Regions from separate parts of the Metabacillus sp. GQ13 genome, predicted to be linked through region 1. Evidence: riboswitches for the same ligand, from Rfam matches in the RefSeq annotation. Region 1 holds a riboswitch; each other region holds the start of a gene.

Region 1 (3,727 bases):
GGAAGGCATGTATCAATACATTTCTTCGAGATTCATACAACTTGTTTAAATCCTCAACACATGTTTGCGGACTTAATAAAGCATGTGCTGCTGCTTCTTGGATAGCACTGAATACACTCACATACATATGGTCTTGCAATAGATTAATAGCCTCAACCACAGAGGGATTACCAACAGCAAAACCAATTCTCCATCCTGCCATATTATAGGATTTCGAAAACGTATAAAGTTCGATCCCAGTTTCTTTTGCTCCCTTTGTCTGTAGATAACTTAATGGGCGTTTACCATCAAAGCCAATTGCACCATATGCAAAATCATGAACAACACAAATATCATGTTTTTTTGCATATTCCACTGTTTCCTCAAAAAATTCAGCTGTTGCTACTGCACCAGTAGGATTATTCGGGTAATTTAAAAACATTAGCTTCGCTTTTTCAGCTACTCTTTCTGATATTAAGCGATAATTAGGTAAAAATTGATTCTCACTCAATAGTGGCATCATTTCCATTTTTGCACGGGCAAGTTCTACACCTGACCAATAATCTGGATAACCAGGGTCAGGGACAAGCACCGTGTCGCCGGGATCTAATAAACATTGAGGTACTTCAACTAGCCCGGCCTTCCCTCCAAAAAGAATTGCTACTTCTGTTGTAGGATCGATTTGAACGTTATATTCCCTTTTGTAAAAGGATGCAATTGCTTCCTTCAAGAACAATTGTCCCCTAAAAGGAGAATATTTATGAAACTCAGGATTTTCTACTGCCTTTTGCATGGCATCTACAATATGTTTTGGTGTTGGCTGATCTGGATTACCTTGACCCAAATTGATTACATCATAACCTTGATCAACAATTTTATTAACCTTCGTAACAAGATTTGCGAAAAATTGTTCTGGTAATGTTTTTAATAATTTCGATTGTTCAAAGACTTTCATCATTTTAACACCTACTCAATAAATTCTTGAAATTCTAGTCACAAATAATATCGTGTAAAAATCAACTTGTAAAGATTTTTTTAATGATTAAGAAAAGTTTGTTGCTTTTACTAAGCAAAAGTTGTATATATTAGGAATTATCGAAAAGTTTGAGTCTATCTTTGTCATTATAACAAAATGTGAATCAAGAACTCTTCTATTGACGTATATACGTTTCCAACAATGAAACATTGAATTGACTAACAATAAATTACTAACTCATTTAGTTGAAACCACTATTTATCATAAAGGTGTGATTTAAATGCAAAAGAAACCCGTTATAACATGTATACAACTCGATATTAAATATGGTGATCCACAGTTTAATTATCAACAAGTAGAGGAGAAAGTTGCTCTAGCAATTGAAATAAGTAAGTCAGCGATTATCGTACTCCCAGAACTGTGGACTACAGGTTATGACCTAACACGATTAAATAAAATTGCAGATGAAGGCGGAATAGTAACACAGCACTTCCTTAGTATGTTAGCAAAGAAATATCGTGTTAATATTGTTGGTGGTTCGGTAGCTAAAAGCATTCAAAATAACGTAACTAACACGATGTATATATTTAATGACAAAGGTGAATTCGTTCATGAATATAGTAAACTACATTTATTTAAATTGATGAATGAGCATCATTATTTAACTTCCGGGACAGAAAAAGGTCTATTCGAACTAAATGGGATAAAAAGCGCAGGAGTTATATGTTACGACATTCGCTTTCCTGAATGGATTCGCGCCCACACTACTCTTGGTGCGGAAGTACTATTTGTTGTCGCCGAATGGCCTGCACCTCGTTTAAATCATTGGAGAACCCTGCTTTTGAGTCGAGCAATTGAAAACCAATGTTATGTAATAGCATGCAATAGAGCAGGAACGGACCCTAATAACGAATTTGCTGGTCACTCTATGATTATTGATCCTTGGGGTACTGTTTTAGCTGAGGCTGATGAACATGAAGGTTCCATATCTGCAACTATCGAAATAGATACAGTCAAAAAAGTTCGTAGTCAAATTCCAATTTTTGAAGATCGCCGCCCTGATTTTTACTAAGTTTTTCCCGAGTAACTATTGACAAATTTAATTCATTATTGGTAATATGCTAATCAAGCGTTTTATTTATTTAAAAATCTAACTATTCGAATTAACATAATCATTAAACATTACTAAAGTTAGTGTTTAATAATATTGATCTCTTATCAAGAGTTGGCAGAGGGACTGGCCCAATGACGCCGCAGCAACCGACCAAACTACCATTTATTAATGGAGTGAAACATTTTCACTTTGGAAACTTTCCAATAGGGCACGGTGCTAATTCCATCAGAAAGTATTCTTTCTGACAGATGAGAGGTGCGAAGCAACGCCTTCAAGCCTCTTTCAAACTAGAAAGAGGCTTTTTCTCTATTACTTTAAATTACTTACTACCTATTTCAATGTCAAAGGTATTTTCTAACTGAAATTCTACTCCTTTGACCTATCATTATTCGATTTTTAAGTTTGAAAATGAGTCTAATAATTAACTTCTTGGAGGTAATAGTATGTGTGCCAAAGAATCTTCTATCTATAAACCATTAACAGAAAGTGAAGCAATTAATCTAGTAAAGCGTCTACAGATATTTAATGAAAATAGCCCACTTACTTGTAAGGAAATTGGTGATGGGAATTTAAATCTCGTTTTTAAAATTACTGATAGTGAAACGAATGAAGGGTTAATCCTAAAACAAGCATTACCTTATGCAAAAGTTGTTGGAGAAAGCTGGCCGTTAACTTTAGATCGTGCCCGTATTGAAGCACATGCACTTTTAAAGCAAAGTGAATTTGTCCCACAATTTGTACCCAAGGTTTATTATGCGGATGAACAGTTAGCCATTACTATTATGGAAGACTTGTCACATTTGCAAATCGCCCGTGCAGCACTTATCGATGGATTGGAACTACCTCTATTATCAACACATATTGGTGAGTTTCTTGCAAAGACTTTATTTTACACATCAGACTATGCGGTTAATCAACATTTCAAAAAGTCATTAGTAAAACAATTTTCAAATCCAGATCTTTGTAAGATTACTGAGGATCTTATTTTCACTGATCCATTCTTTAATCACGATACAAATGATTACGAACCAGAACTTCAACAAAATGTCGAAGTAATCTGGGAGGACCAACTATTAAAGTTAGAAGTTGCCAAACTAAAGCAAAAATTCTTAACCAAGGCCGAAGCGCTTGTACATGGTGATCTACATACAGGTAGTATCTTTGCAGATAATGATGAAACGAAAGTTATTGACCCTGAATTTGCGTACTTTGGACCAATTGGATTCGACGTTGGTCAGGTATTTGGTAATTTTCTACTAAATGCTATTTCACGAGATGAAGATAAACAAGAAATTTTATTTCAACATATCGAAAAGACATGGGGCGTCTTTGTAGGAGAATTCTCACATGCTTGGAAAAACGACGCTTCTGAACTATTCACTAAAACAGATGGCTATTTAGAACATGTATTATCAGAAATTTTTGAAGATGCTGTGGGCTTTGCAGGCTGTGAAATTATTCGCCGCACTATCGGCCTAGCACACGTAGCAGATCTTGATACAATCCAACCACTCGAAAGAAGGATCTCAATAAAACAATTCGCACTTACCTTAGGAAGCCAACTCATTAAGAATCAAAAAACAATTAAACAACCAAGCCAATTTAAAGACTATGTAAAACAAACTGTCTCTTAATAGAAAAGCGCAAGAGCCCCGTTC
Region 2 (5,821 bases), 280 kb from region 1:
ATTAAATGAATTAGGGTTTAGACATGTGACAGAATGTATCGGAAGGAGCTATAAAAATGACTCAAAGACCGCTAATTATAGCTCTTGATTTTAAAAACCGTTTTGAAATAGATGAGTTTTTAAATCATTTTGATGATGAGAAATTATTTGTTAAGGTAGGAATGGAACTTTTTTACCAAGAAGGTCCTGAGATTATTTCTTATATAAAACAACGAGGCCATGATATTTTCTTAGATTTAAAACTACATGATATTCCAAACACGGTTAAACAAGCGATGAGAGGATTAGCAAAGCTTGAAGTTGATCTTGTTAATGTTCATGCAGCCGGTGGGCAAAAGATGATGGAGGCGGCGATTGAAGGTTTAATTGCAGGTACTCCACAAGGGAAACAGCGTCCGGCATGTATTGCTGTTACACAGCTGACTAGTACATCGCAAATAATGGTACAAAACGAACTATTAATTAAAGAACCATTAGAAGATGTTGTACTTCATTACGCCATAATGGCAAAAGAATCTGGTTTAGACGGTGTTGTTTGCTCAAGCCATGAAGTTGAAAAATTAAATCATAATTTAGGATCTTCATTTATGACGGTTACACCAGGTATACGGATGACAGATGATTCTACAGATGACCAAACTAGAATTGCTACACCTAGTCAAGCTCGTATTCTTGGATCTACTGCAATCGTTGTTGGAAGAAGCATCACGAACCAGCATGATCCATATAAAGCATATCTAAAAGTTAAAAAAGCTTGGGAGGAAATTGTATAATGAAACATTCTATAGCAAACAGTTTATTACAAATAAAGGCTGTCTACTTGCAACCAAATGAACCTTTTACTTGGTCTAGTGGAATGAAATCACCAATCTATTGTGATAACCGTTTAACATTATCCTTTCCGGAAATTCGTAATCAAATAGCTGATGGTCTAACAGATTTAATTAAAGTGAATTTTCCAGAGGTAGATGTCGTGGCAGGGACAGCAACAGCTGGAATTCCACATGCTGCTTGGGTGAGTGATAGATTAAATTTACCAATGTGCTATGTTCGTAGTAAAGCAAAAGGACATGGTAAAGGGAACCAAATCGAGGGACAAGTGAAACGCAACCAGAAAATTGTTGTGATTGAGGATCTAATTTCAACCGGAGGAAGTGCCATTACAGCTGTTGAAGCTCTACGTGCTGAAGGCTGTGAAGTACTTGGAATTGTCTCAATATTTTCTTATGGACTAGCTGTAGGAAATGAACAACTACTACAAGCAAACGTAGAAGCGAAGTCACTATGCGATTATGATTCATTATTAGAAGTTGCAGTTCACGAAGGATATGTAAGTAAACAAGATCTTACTAGGTTAAAAATGTGGAGAGAAAATCCTACATCCGAAGCTTGGTTGGAGAACTAAATAGTACCACGTAGAAAAAGTCATCGTTCATAGTGACTTTTTTTATTGTCGATAATGACCATTTTTGCAAAGAATGTAATGAGGCACTAACAAATTTCAGCTTTAGCAAAGATATTCTTATGATAATAATCCTCATCATCAGAAAAAATTTTTTTGAAAAGACATAAGCCCAAAACTAAGGGTCCTTAATTTTGGGACCTTCAGTTGTATGTTTAATATATATTTTTTTTGAATATTTTTATTATTTAAGTGACAATGCAGCAATAAAATGATAAAACAGAATATAAATAGTTCTATCGTTCATATATAGTATAGTATTAAAGATGAAACTAGGTTAATGAGTTTAAACGAAGCAATTTTCTCGCAATCATGCGAATAAAATGCTAATTTGATGTCGAGGTGATAAATGTGAATTTAGAAGATTGGTTTTTTAAAGGGCTTACATTTGAACAGTATACAGATCAGATGAGTGTAAATAAGGAAGAAATCCTCTCAATTTACGACCGTTTTACATTAAATGAGGATGATGTCGCCTTTTTAGAGAAAATTCAAGGGAAGAAGCTCAGGGTAGTTGTTCTCACAGAAGATTGGTGTGGGGATGCACTAGTAAATAATCCGATTTTATTAAGAATCGCTGAAGCAGCCAGCATGCAGGTTCGTTTTTTACTTAGAGATCAAAACCTAGAGCTAATGGACAAATATTTAACGAATGAAACAGCTCGATCAATACCGATCTTTATCTTTATCGATCAAAATGGACAAGAAATGGCTGTATGGGGTCCGAGAGCGCAAAAGCTACAGAAATTAGTTGAGAGTGAACGGAATTCTTTACCTTCTAATGATTCTCTAGATTTTAAGGATAAGCAGAAGGAGATGTATAGTAAGCTTAGAAACTCCTATTTAAATGACGAGTCTATTTGGGAGACTATTTCCTACAGTATTATTTCAGTTCTTAAAAAGAACGATCTTCATCACCAATAATCTTTGATTCTTTACTTCAACACAAAGTGTTCTTTCGTAGGTTTTCAATATTAAGCTAAGTTATAAATCGGATTTACATATAAAGAAGGCTGTTTTCGCAAAGATTTTTCCTAATAGTACTTCTTTACATATATGGCGAATAGTCGTGCTCTCCTTTTAGAAACGAGGCCAAAAAGATAGATAATAAAGCTATATGCTATTATAAGAACAATAAAGCGGTGGTTTCCTTTTGGAAGCACACTGTTTTTTTGTTTTTGACAAACTTTGATGTGGTTCTTAAAGTTTACCAAAAAGAGTCTAAATAAATGGCATCCTCTATAAGCTAAAGAAAAGGTAATGCGAGGAGGAGTTAAATGGGCTACTACATTACAGTTGAACAGAATGTCAATATATTTGTTGAAGATATTAATCCTGGTGAGGGAAAAACAATTCTTTTTTTACATGGTTGGCCTGTCAATCATAAAATGTTCGAGTATCAATTTAATCATTTTCTTAAATTGGGTTATCGTTGTATTGGAATTGATTTTCGTGGTTATGGAAAGTCAGACCGACCCTCTGGTAGCTACACATATAATCGACTAGCAGATGATATTCGAATAGTGATCGATACCCTTAGACTAGAAAATGTATTACTTGTCTCACATTCTATGGGGGGAGGAATAGCGATAAGATTTATGGCAAGACATGAGGGATATAAGGTTGCAAAGCTAGCTCTCTTAGGTGCAGCAGCACCGGTATTTACGCATCGCCCAAATTATCCGTTTGGAAAAACAAAGGAAGAGGTTAATAAACTCATTGAAGATACGTTTAATGATCGACCTAAAATGATTAGTGATTTTGGAGATAGCTTTTTTGCTCTTTTTGTATCTGAGAACTTTAAGAATTGGTTCAATGGATTAGGAAACGAAGCTTCTGGATATGCAACGGCAATGAGTCTTGTTTCTTTACGCGATGAAGATCTAAGGAAAGATTTAGAAAAAATTAATGTACCCACCGGAATTTTCCATGGAGTAAAAGATAAGGTGTGTCCTTACGTTTTTGCTGAGTTGATGCATGCAGGAATTAGAGGATCTAAACTCATTCCGTTTAAATTTAGCGGACATGGTTTGTTTTTTAGTGAAAAAGAAAAATTAAATTTGGAGCTAACGCGCTTTTTTAAATAAGTATGTACTTAATTGTTTTTATCCCTTATTAAAAGAATTTCAAATAAGAAAGTCAGTTATTAATTCGAAACAGTTCTAAATAGAGATATTTCTGGAATTGATTTTGTAAGTTTGTAAGACTAGAAGATTAAATCATACTCGTCACTGTAATATTATATCTACTGGAACTTACATTGCGAAAAGGATTTCAACATATTGCGATATTTTATATGTGCGAAAGAACACCCTTTGTGTGTTCTTTGTATATATATATGATGAAAAGAAACTTATTGGTTAATAATTGGTCTTTCCGAAGATAAAAACCAACGTACAATTAACTTTCACGTAAATAGATAATATTATTATTCCGATCAATAAACTCGGGTTGACATTTGAAAGAATTGTGTTAAAATTTAGAAACAATAACATATTTCTTATCAAGAGTGGTGAAGGGATCTGGTCCTTTGAAGCCCAGCAACCTGCAAGAAGTAAGATGTAAGGTGCTAATTCCAGCCAAATCTAAACTGATACCAATTTGGAAGATAAGGGTAGATCATCCTTAAAAGTCTTCCTGTTATGGTGGGCTTTTCTCTATTTAACACATAAAAATGCATCAAAAAGAAGCTTTATAGAAAAATAGTGTCTGGCTAAATCATCTGAAACAGAGTATTATTTGCTAAATTCATCGTATAATGGTTGGTTGCACCATTAATCCCGACTATTAACGTGTGAATAAATGGTTTTTAAAACCAAGTAAGATAGTGTGAGAAAGAGGTGAATGGTTTGCTAACTTATGAGAATTGGTCAGAAGTGAGCGAAGATTTTATTGAAGATGAGACGTATAAAGGAGCATTAAATGTTATCCATTGGGCATATGAACACTACGGTGAAGAAGTTGTCTATGCATGTAGTTTTGGAATTGAAGGTATTGTCTTGATTGATTTAATAGCCATAGTAAAACCTAACGCAAAAATTGTGTTTCTGGATACTGATGTTCATTTTAAAGAAACCTATGAGCTAATCGATAAGGTGAAGGAAAAATATCCATCACTTAATATTCAATTAAAGAAACCTAAGCTTACATTAGAAGAGCAAGCTGAATTATATGGTGATAAGCTTTGGGAAACTGCACCAAATAAATGTTGTGATATCCGAAAAATAGTTCCATTAACTGAAACACTACAAGGTTCCACTGCCTGGATCTCTGGGCTAAGACGTGAACAATCTGAAACAAGAAAACACGTTAACTATATCAACAAGGATGAACGCTTTCATTCAGTAAAGGTTTGCCCGCTAATTCATTGGACGTGGAAAGATGTTTGGAGATACGTTCATAAAAATGACTTAATCTACAATCCTTTACATGACAGAGGATATCCGAGCATTGGTTGTTTTCATTGCACAAAACCTGCTTTTAATGAAAATGATTTAAGATCTGGCAGATGGACTGGGCAAATGAAAACAGAATGTGGCCTCCATCAATAAGGGGGAGTAATAGATGTTAGAGATTATCGCAATAGGTATCAGCATCTTTTTTGCGATGAATATTGGGGCCAGTGGTGCAGCAGCTTCCATGGGAGTTGCATATGGTGCCGGAGCAATATTACGACCAAGGAATGCTCTTATCATCTGTGCAATTGGTGTTATTTTAGGTGCAGTAATTGGTGGAGGAGAAGTTGTTAAAACGATTAGTTCTGGAATCATTCCAACGTCACTTATCTCAATAAAAATTGTTATTATCATCCTCTTCTCAGCAACTTTTTCACTTTTTTTAGCGAATATATTAGGTATACCTCTTTCAACTAGTGAGGTTACGGTAGGTGCAGTTGTAGGTGTAGGAATTGCCTATAAAATGTTATTTGTAGACAAATTATTATCGATTGTGATGTTTTGGATATTGGTACCAATCGTTGCGTTTGGCATTGCGTTTCTATTCATAAAATGCCTCCATTATTTTAAGTTAACGGAAAAGTATTCATTTGATGGAAAAGTGATTACGTACCTTCTCATTTTCGCTGGCTTTTTTGAAGCGTTTTCTGCAGGAATGAATAATGTAGCAAATGCAGTAGGACCTTTAGTTAGTGCTCAAATTCTCTCAGTTTCGAAGGGGACTTTGATTGGTGGTGCATTTGTTGCCATAGGCGCTTTGCTACTTGGTCGGAGGGTTCTAGAAACAAATGGTAAGAAAATAACAAGTTTTTCTAAAATCGAAGGAATACTTATATCAGGGACAGGTGCGACGCTGGTTACCATTGCATCCGTTTTTGGAATTCCTGTGCCACTTACGCAAATA
Region 3 (5,821 bases), on a different contig from region 1:
TCTTTGATGATGGAATCGAAAGAGAAAAAATTTATGCCTTCCAATCAGTGGGTTACTTACTGGACATAATAAAAAAACATTTGCCTTAACCTGACATATTTCTCGGGAAATACTCATATATTCACAAATGGTGTAGGAGTCAGCAGAAACTGTCGATATATTTATAAAGGAATCTTCCATTATTCAATGAAGTAAGTATAAAACTTCATTGGTATCGGGAGGTTCCTTTATGTATATGAAAACATTTATTGTTAATCTTAATAAAGCTAAGTTTCTGACACCGATCTTAATAAACAGAACACTTCTATTGGAAGTGAAACCAATTCAAAGAAATAGTTATTTTGTGAAAATGACATCAAACGGTGCTGAAATGATTGAGGAACCTTTATTAAAGGTTGATTTTATCTTGGAAGGAGAAGCTATTGATCTAGAAGAAGTATTATTAGGAAAAGGTAATTTAAAGCAATTAATTTCATTTGGAAAAATAAAGGTAACAGGTTCCTATCGAGATTTTTTAAAACTTGAGGCCATAATGAAGTTAAGTTAGATAGTTTAGTAGTTATGTTCTTCTTCAGCTAAAAAACCAGCAGGGAGCAACTATTTTTCGAGAAATCCACTAAGTAAAGACATTAAAATAAATGGTTAATAGTCTTGTATCTTCATGATGTAATCGTTTACTATTAAGGTAGTTTAAGTTGTGGGAATTTTCTAACTTTCACAAACAGCGAATTTAGACGTGCAAATAATCTTTGAATAGGAGGAATTATTATGAAAGAAAAAAGTACGTATCGTCCAGAAACGGTTACTATTCACGGTGGATTAAAGAAAGATACAATGACAGGGGCAAGATCGGTACCGATTTATCAATCTAATGCCTATTTATTTGATGATACAGAACATGCAGCAAACCTATTTGGATTAAAGGAACCTGGATACATATATACCCGAATCCATAATCCAACATCAACTGTATTTGAAGAGAGAATTGCTGAACTTGAAGGAGGGATTGGGAGCCTGGCTGTAGCGAGTGGTATGGCCGCAATCACACTCTCTATCTTAAATATTGCCGGTGCTGGGGATGAAGTTGTATCGGCTTCAGCATTGTACGGTGGGACATACAATTTATTTGCAACTACACTACCTAAATACGGTATTGATACAGTATTTGTGGACGTAAAAGATCCTGAAAATTTTCGTGCAGCGATAACGCCTAAAACAAAAGCGATCTTTGCAGAAACAATAGGTAATCCCAGCCTAGATGTATTAGATATTGAGGCAGTAGCTAAAATTGCGCATGAAGCAGGAATACCGTTAATTGTCGATAATACATTTGCTACACCTTATCTTTGTAAACCAATTGACCATGGAGCGGATATTGTCGTTCATTCGGCAACAAAATGGTTATTGGGAAATGGGACAAGCTTAGGTGGAGTAATCATTGATGGTGGAAACTTTAATTGGAATAATCCTAAGTTTCCAGGCTTCACAACTCCTGATCCAAGTTATCATGATTTAGTTTATGCAGATGCTCTAGGAGAACAGGCTTTTATTATAAAAGCTAGAGTGCAATTATTACGTGATTTAGGTCCTGCACTTAGTCCCTATAATGCATTTCAATTCACTCTTGGTTTAGAAACGCTTCATGTTCGTATGAAGGAGCATATTGCAAATGCGAGAAAAATGGTTGATTATTTGGAAAATCACCCAGCCATTGAATGGGTTCTATATCCCGAACAATCAGATAATCCTGATAAAGTCTTAGCAGATAAATACTTACCAAATGGAGCCGGTTCAGTCATCGTCTTTGGAATAAAGGGTGGTCGCGAAGCTGGAGCATCTTTGATTAACAATGTACAGCTTTGGTCACATGTTGCGAATGTTGGGGATGCAAAGAGCCTAATTATTCATCCGGCAAGTACAACCCATCAGCAATTAAGTGCGGAAGGATTAAAAAGATCAGGAGTCACTGAAGATTTAATTCGCTTATCGGTTGGAATTGAGCACATCCAAGATATTATCGAAGATCTAGATCAAGCAATTTACAAAGCAACTGGGGTAAAGGGAACTGAACAGGTTCATTCTTAATACAGTATGTAAAGTTACTTAAATCTTAAATTTCCAATACAACCAGATGTAAAAATGATTTCTTCGGATAAACTGGGGTGACTTTACAAAGTCATCTCACTTTTTTTGTCTATATGCATAGTAAAGTGAATAATAAAATCAAGAAAAATTATACTAAAAAATAATTATTAGCTTTTGAATTAATTGACATGATTTTAAATATCGTGATACAATCACATTCGTACTTAAGTCTGACTTGTAAAATAGTAAACTTTAATTATATAGTTGTTCTCTTATCAAGAGAGGTGGAGGGAAGTGCCCTTTGAAGCCCGGCAACCATCAACAGTGTTGAAATGGTGCCAATTCACGCAAAGCTGTATAGCTTTGGGAGATGAGAGAAAGGACATTTTTGCGCCTTTCTGCTCATGTTGCAGAAGGGTTTTTGTTTTTAGCTGGAACTTTTCTAACAATGATTTCTAGACGAACTCTTCAATCCAAATTCTATATAAGAAAAACAACAATCCTACTAACAAACTTATTATAGAAAAAAAGGATTAGTGAGATTATCCAAAGACATAAAAAACTGAAAGTAGGTGACAACTTGATTAGATTAGAGGGCGTTAATAAAGTTTATGAAACAAAAACGGGCAATGTAACGGCTGTTAATAATGTGAATTTGCAAATAGATAAAGGTGAAATTTTCGGGATTATTGGATATAGTGGGGCTGGGAAAAGTTCACTAATTCGTTTGTTAAATGGGTTAGAAAAACCAACTAGTGGTAGAATTAATGTTGCTGGAAGTCAAATTGACGAGATTCGTGGCTCGAAATTAAGAAAAGCTCGATTAGGAATTAGTATGATTTTTCAGCATTTTAATTTACTATGGTCACGTTCTGTTCAAGATAACATTGCGTTCCCATTAGAAATTGCAGGTGTAAAAAAACCTGAACGGATTAGACGAGTAAATGAACTAATCCGACTAGTTGGTCTTGAAGGTCGTGAGGATGCTTTCCCATCCCAATTAAGTGGTGGTCAAAAGCAACGTGTTGGAATTGCAAGGGCATTGGCAAATAATCCACAAGTCTTATTATGCGATGAAGCAACCTCAGCGCTAGACCCACAGACAACAGATTCCATTCTAGACTTACTTGTAGATATAAACAAAAGACTGGGATTAACAATTGTCCTTATTACACACGAAATGCATGTGATTCGAAAAATATGTAATCGAGTGGCGGTGATTGAAGAAGGAAAGATCGTCGAGCAAGGCGAGGTCCTAGAACTCTTCAAAAATCCAAAGGAACAGATTACTAAGAGGTTTATGAAGCAAGTAACAGAACCTGAAGAGACATTTGATACGATTAAAAATCTTGTCAACCATCACCCTGAAGGACAAATTATTCAACTTACCTTTGTAGGGGATTCAACGGAACAGCCACTTATAACAAACCTGATCCGTCATTATGACTTGGATATAAATATATTGCAGGGGAAAATCTCTCAAACACAAAATGGTGCTTATGGAACTTTGTTTATTCATTTAAAGGGTGAGCAAGATGTAATTGAGAATGCAATTACGTTCATTAAGTCCAACAAGATAGGTGTGGAGGTGATTGTTAATGAGTGAGTGGTATGAATTACTAAAATGGGAAAAACTGATGACTGCAACACAAGAAACCATTTATATGACACTGATCTCTGTTGCCCTAACATTTATTCTGGGGATGATATTAGGATTACTGTTGTTTTTAACCGGAAAAGCTGGGATGTGGGAAAATCGATGGATTCACACGATAGTTGGTGCGATTGTGAACGTGTTTCGCTCTATCCCATTTATTATCTTAATCGTCTTACTTATTCCTTTTACTAAGTTGTTAATGGATACCATTTTAGGCGCTAATGCTGCCTTGCCCGCCTTAATTATTGGAGCAGCACCCTTTTATGCTAGAATGGTTGAAATTGCGCTTCGAGAAATTGATAAAGGTGTCATCGAAGCATCTCATTCAATGGGTGCATCAAATTTTGAAATCATCTTTAAAGTCTTGATTCCAGAAGCTCTACCAGCATTAATTTCAGGGATTACTGTCACAGCTATTGCTCTTATTGGGTATACAGCAATGGCAGGCGTTATAGGTGCAGGTGGATTAGGAAACTTTGCTTACCTAGAGGGTTTTCAGGGTGGTAATACACTATTAACACTGGTTGCAACTATAGCCATCTTAATACTTGTGTTTATTATCCAAGCTATTGGCGATCTTCTAACCAAAAGAATTGATAAACGATAAAAATAGGAGGAATTGTAATGAATAAAAAACTAGGTTTCATTTTAGTGACTGTTTTATTGTTAGCACTAACTGCATGTGGTGGGGGCAATAGCAGTGAAGAAGGTACAGAAGAAAACAAAAACACACTAACTGTTGGCGCATCTGCTATCCCACATGCGCAAATATTAGAAGAAGCAAAGCCGCTTTTGGCTGAGGAAGGTATTGAGCTTAAAGTAGAAGTATTCCAAGATTATGTCCTTCCAAACATTGCACTAAAAGAAAAAGATATTGATGCAAACTATTTCCAAACACCAGGATACTTAGAGCTAGAAATAGAGAAAAATGAGTACGATTTTGTTAGCATTGGTGAGATTCATAAAGAACCGATCGGAATTTATTCCAAGGAATACAATAGTCTTGATGATCTTCCAGAAGGTGCACAAGTTATCATGAGTAATTCGTATAGTGATCATGGACGTATCCTTCCGATCTTCGAAAAGGCTGGTTTGATTAAACTTAAAGAGGGCGTAGGCCAAAATGCCAGGGTAGAAGATATCGTAGAAAATCCAAAAAAATTAGATTTTTCTACTTTGATTGAAGCTAAGCTTCTTGCTACTTCATTTGAAAATGGAGAAGGGGACGCAGTTGCGATAAACGCAAATTATGCTTTAGAAGGCAAACTTAATGTTGAGGAAGACGGTGTAGCTTTCGAAGGAAGTGATGTCGTACCATCAAACTTAATTGTAGTAAGAAAAGAAGATGAAAACAGCGAAAATGTTAAAAAGTTAGTTGAGGTATTAAAATCCAAAGAAATTCAAGACTTTATTAAAACAGAATATCAAGGATCGGTAATTCCTGCTGTTACTGAAGTGGAATAGATTCGTAAGGCTGACACTATTGTTTTAGTGTCAGTTTTTTTGTTTTTATAGAACCTCTTTTATTGGCTAAGATTGTGTTCAAGATCGAGGGATGAAAGATAATATAGAGAGAATATCCGAAAATCTAATTTGAACATGATTTGAATAGTAGGCAAATTAAAAGTGTAAAATCCTCAATTTAGTTTGTTAGATAATCTGATCTTCTTAATCCTTACAAAATCCCCTGTAAATTTCATTAAATTGTAGGTTTAATAATATGATATTGAGTATTCTTGAGTGATATCGAGTAAATGTACAATATATATGTGCTATTTTTGTCAGGCAAATGATTATGGAGCATTAGCTTTTGTCACATAATCTGACGCACTTTGAGTTATTAGAAAATTCTTGATAAACTTTTAAACGTAGTAAAAAAAGTTGAAGGGATTGGTTCATTATTCACTCGAATCAGGAAACAATTGAGATCAACTACACAACTGAGATGGAAAAAGCTATGCATCATTCACATGGTATGGGGTATGAAGAATATGCACAGAATCATGAAAAAAGAATGGATGTAGAAATGAACCGTGAAAAGGATTATCGTAAGAGTCAATTAATTTATGCAGAAATTGA

The links. Region 1 has a riboswitch for S-adenosylmethionine ahead of mtnK (S-methyl-5-thioribose kinase). Riboswitches for the same ligand answer to the same signal wherever they lie in the genome.
Region 2: linked by a shared signal. The riboswitch ahead of AC6CHR_RS08665 (phosphoadenylyl-sulfate reductase) and the one ahead of mtnK (S-methyl-5-thioribose kinase) in region 1 are both predicted to bind S-adenosylmethionine.
Region 3: linked by a shared signal. The riboswitch ahead of AC6CHR_RS17395 (methionine ABC transporter ATP-binding protein) and the one ahead of mtnK (S-methyl-5-thioribose kinase) in region 1 are both predicted to bind S-adenosylmethionine.

What each region holds. Positions count from the first base shown of each region.
Region 1 covers NZ_JCAXET010000006.1:289,418-293,144, forward strand. Annotated here, with positions in the region: gene AC6CHR_RS09955 (pyridoxal phosphate-dependent aminotransferase) at 1-934, opposite strand, end outside; gene AC6CHR_RS09960 (carbon-nitrogen family hydrolase) at 1,236-2,027, shown strand; SAM riboswitch class I at 2,168-2,324, shown strand; gene mtnK (S-methyl-5-thioribose kinase) at 2,513-3,703, shown strand.
Region 2 covers NZ_JCAXET010000006.1:5,037-10,857, reverse strand. Annotated here, with positions in the region: gene AC6CHR_RS08690 (dihydroorotate dehydrogenase) at 1-88, shown strand, start outside; gene pyrF (orotidine-5'-phosphate decarboxylase) at 57-773, shown strand; gene pyrE (orotate phosphoribosyltransferase) at 773-1,405, shown strand; gene AC6CHR_RS08675 (thioredoxin family protein) at 1,814-2,386, shown strand; gene AC6CHR_RS08670 (alpha/beta fold hydrolase) at 2,740-3,549, shown strand; SAM riboswitch class I at 3,960-4,077, shown strand; gene AC6CHR_RS08665 (phosphoadenylyl-sulfate reductase) at 4,312-5,013, shown strand; gene cysP (sulfate permease) at 5,027-5,821, shown strand, end outside.
Region 3 covers NZ_JCAXET010000014.1:34,447-40,267, reverse strand. Annotated here, with positions in the region: gene AC6CHR_RS17410 (thioredoxin family protein) at 1-89, shown strand, start outside; gene AC6CHR_RS17405 (SCP2 sterol-binding domain-containing protein) at 230-547, shown strand; gene AC6CHR_RS17400 (O-acetylhomoserine aminocarboxypropyltransferase/cysteine synthase family protein) at 769-2,085, shown strand; SAM riboswitch class I at 2,355-2,462, shown strand; gene AC6CHR_RS17395 (methionine ABC transporter ATP-binding protein) at 2,666-3,691, shown strand; gene AC6CHR_RS17390 (methionine ABC transporter permease) at 3,684-4,349, shown strand; gene AC6CHR_RS17385 (MetQ/NlpA family ABC transporter substrate-binding protein) at 4,367-5,206, shown strand; gene AC6CHR_RS17380 (YuzK family famiily protein) at 5,688-5,821, shown strand, end outside.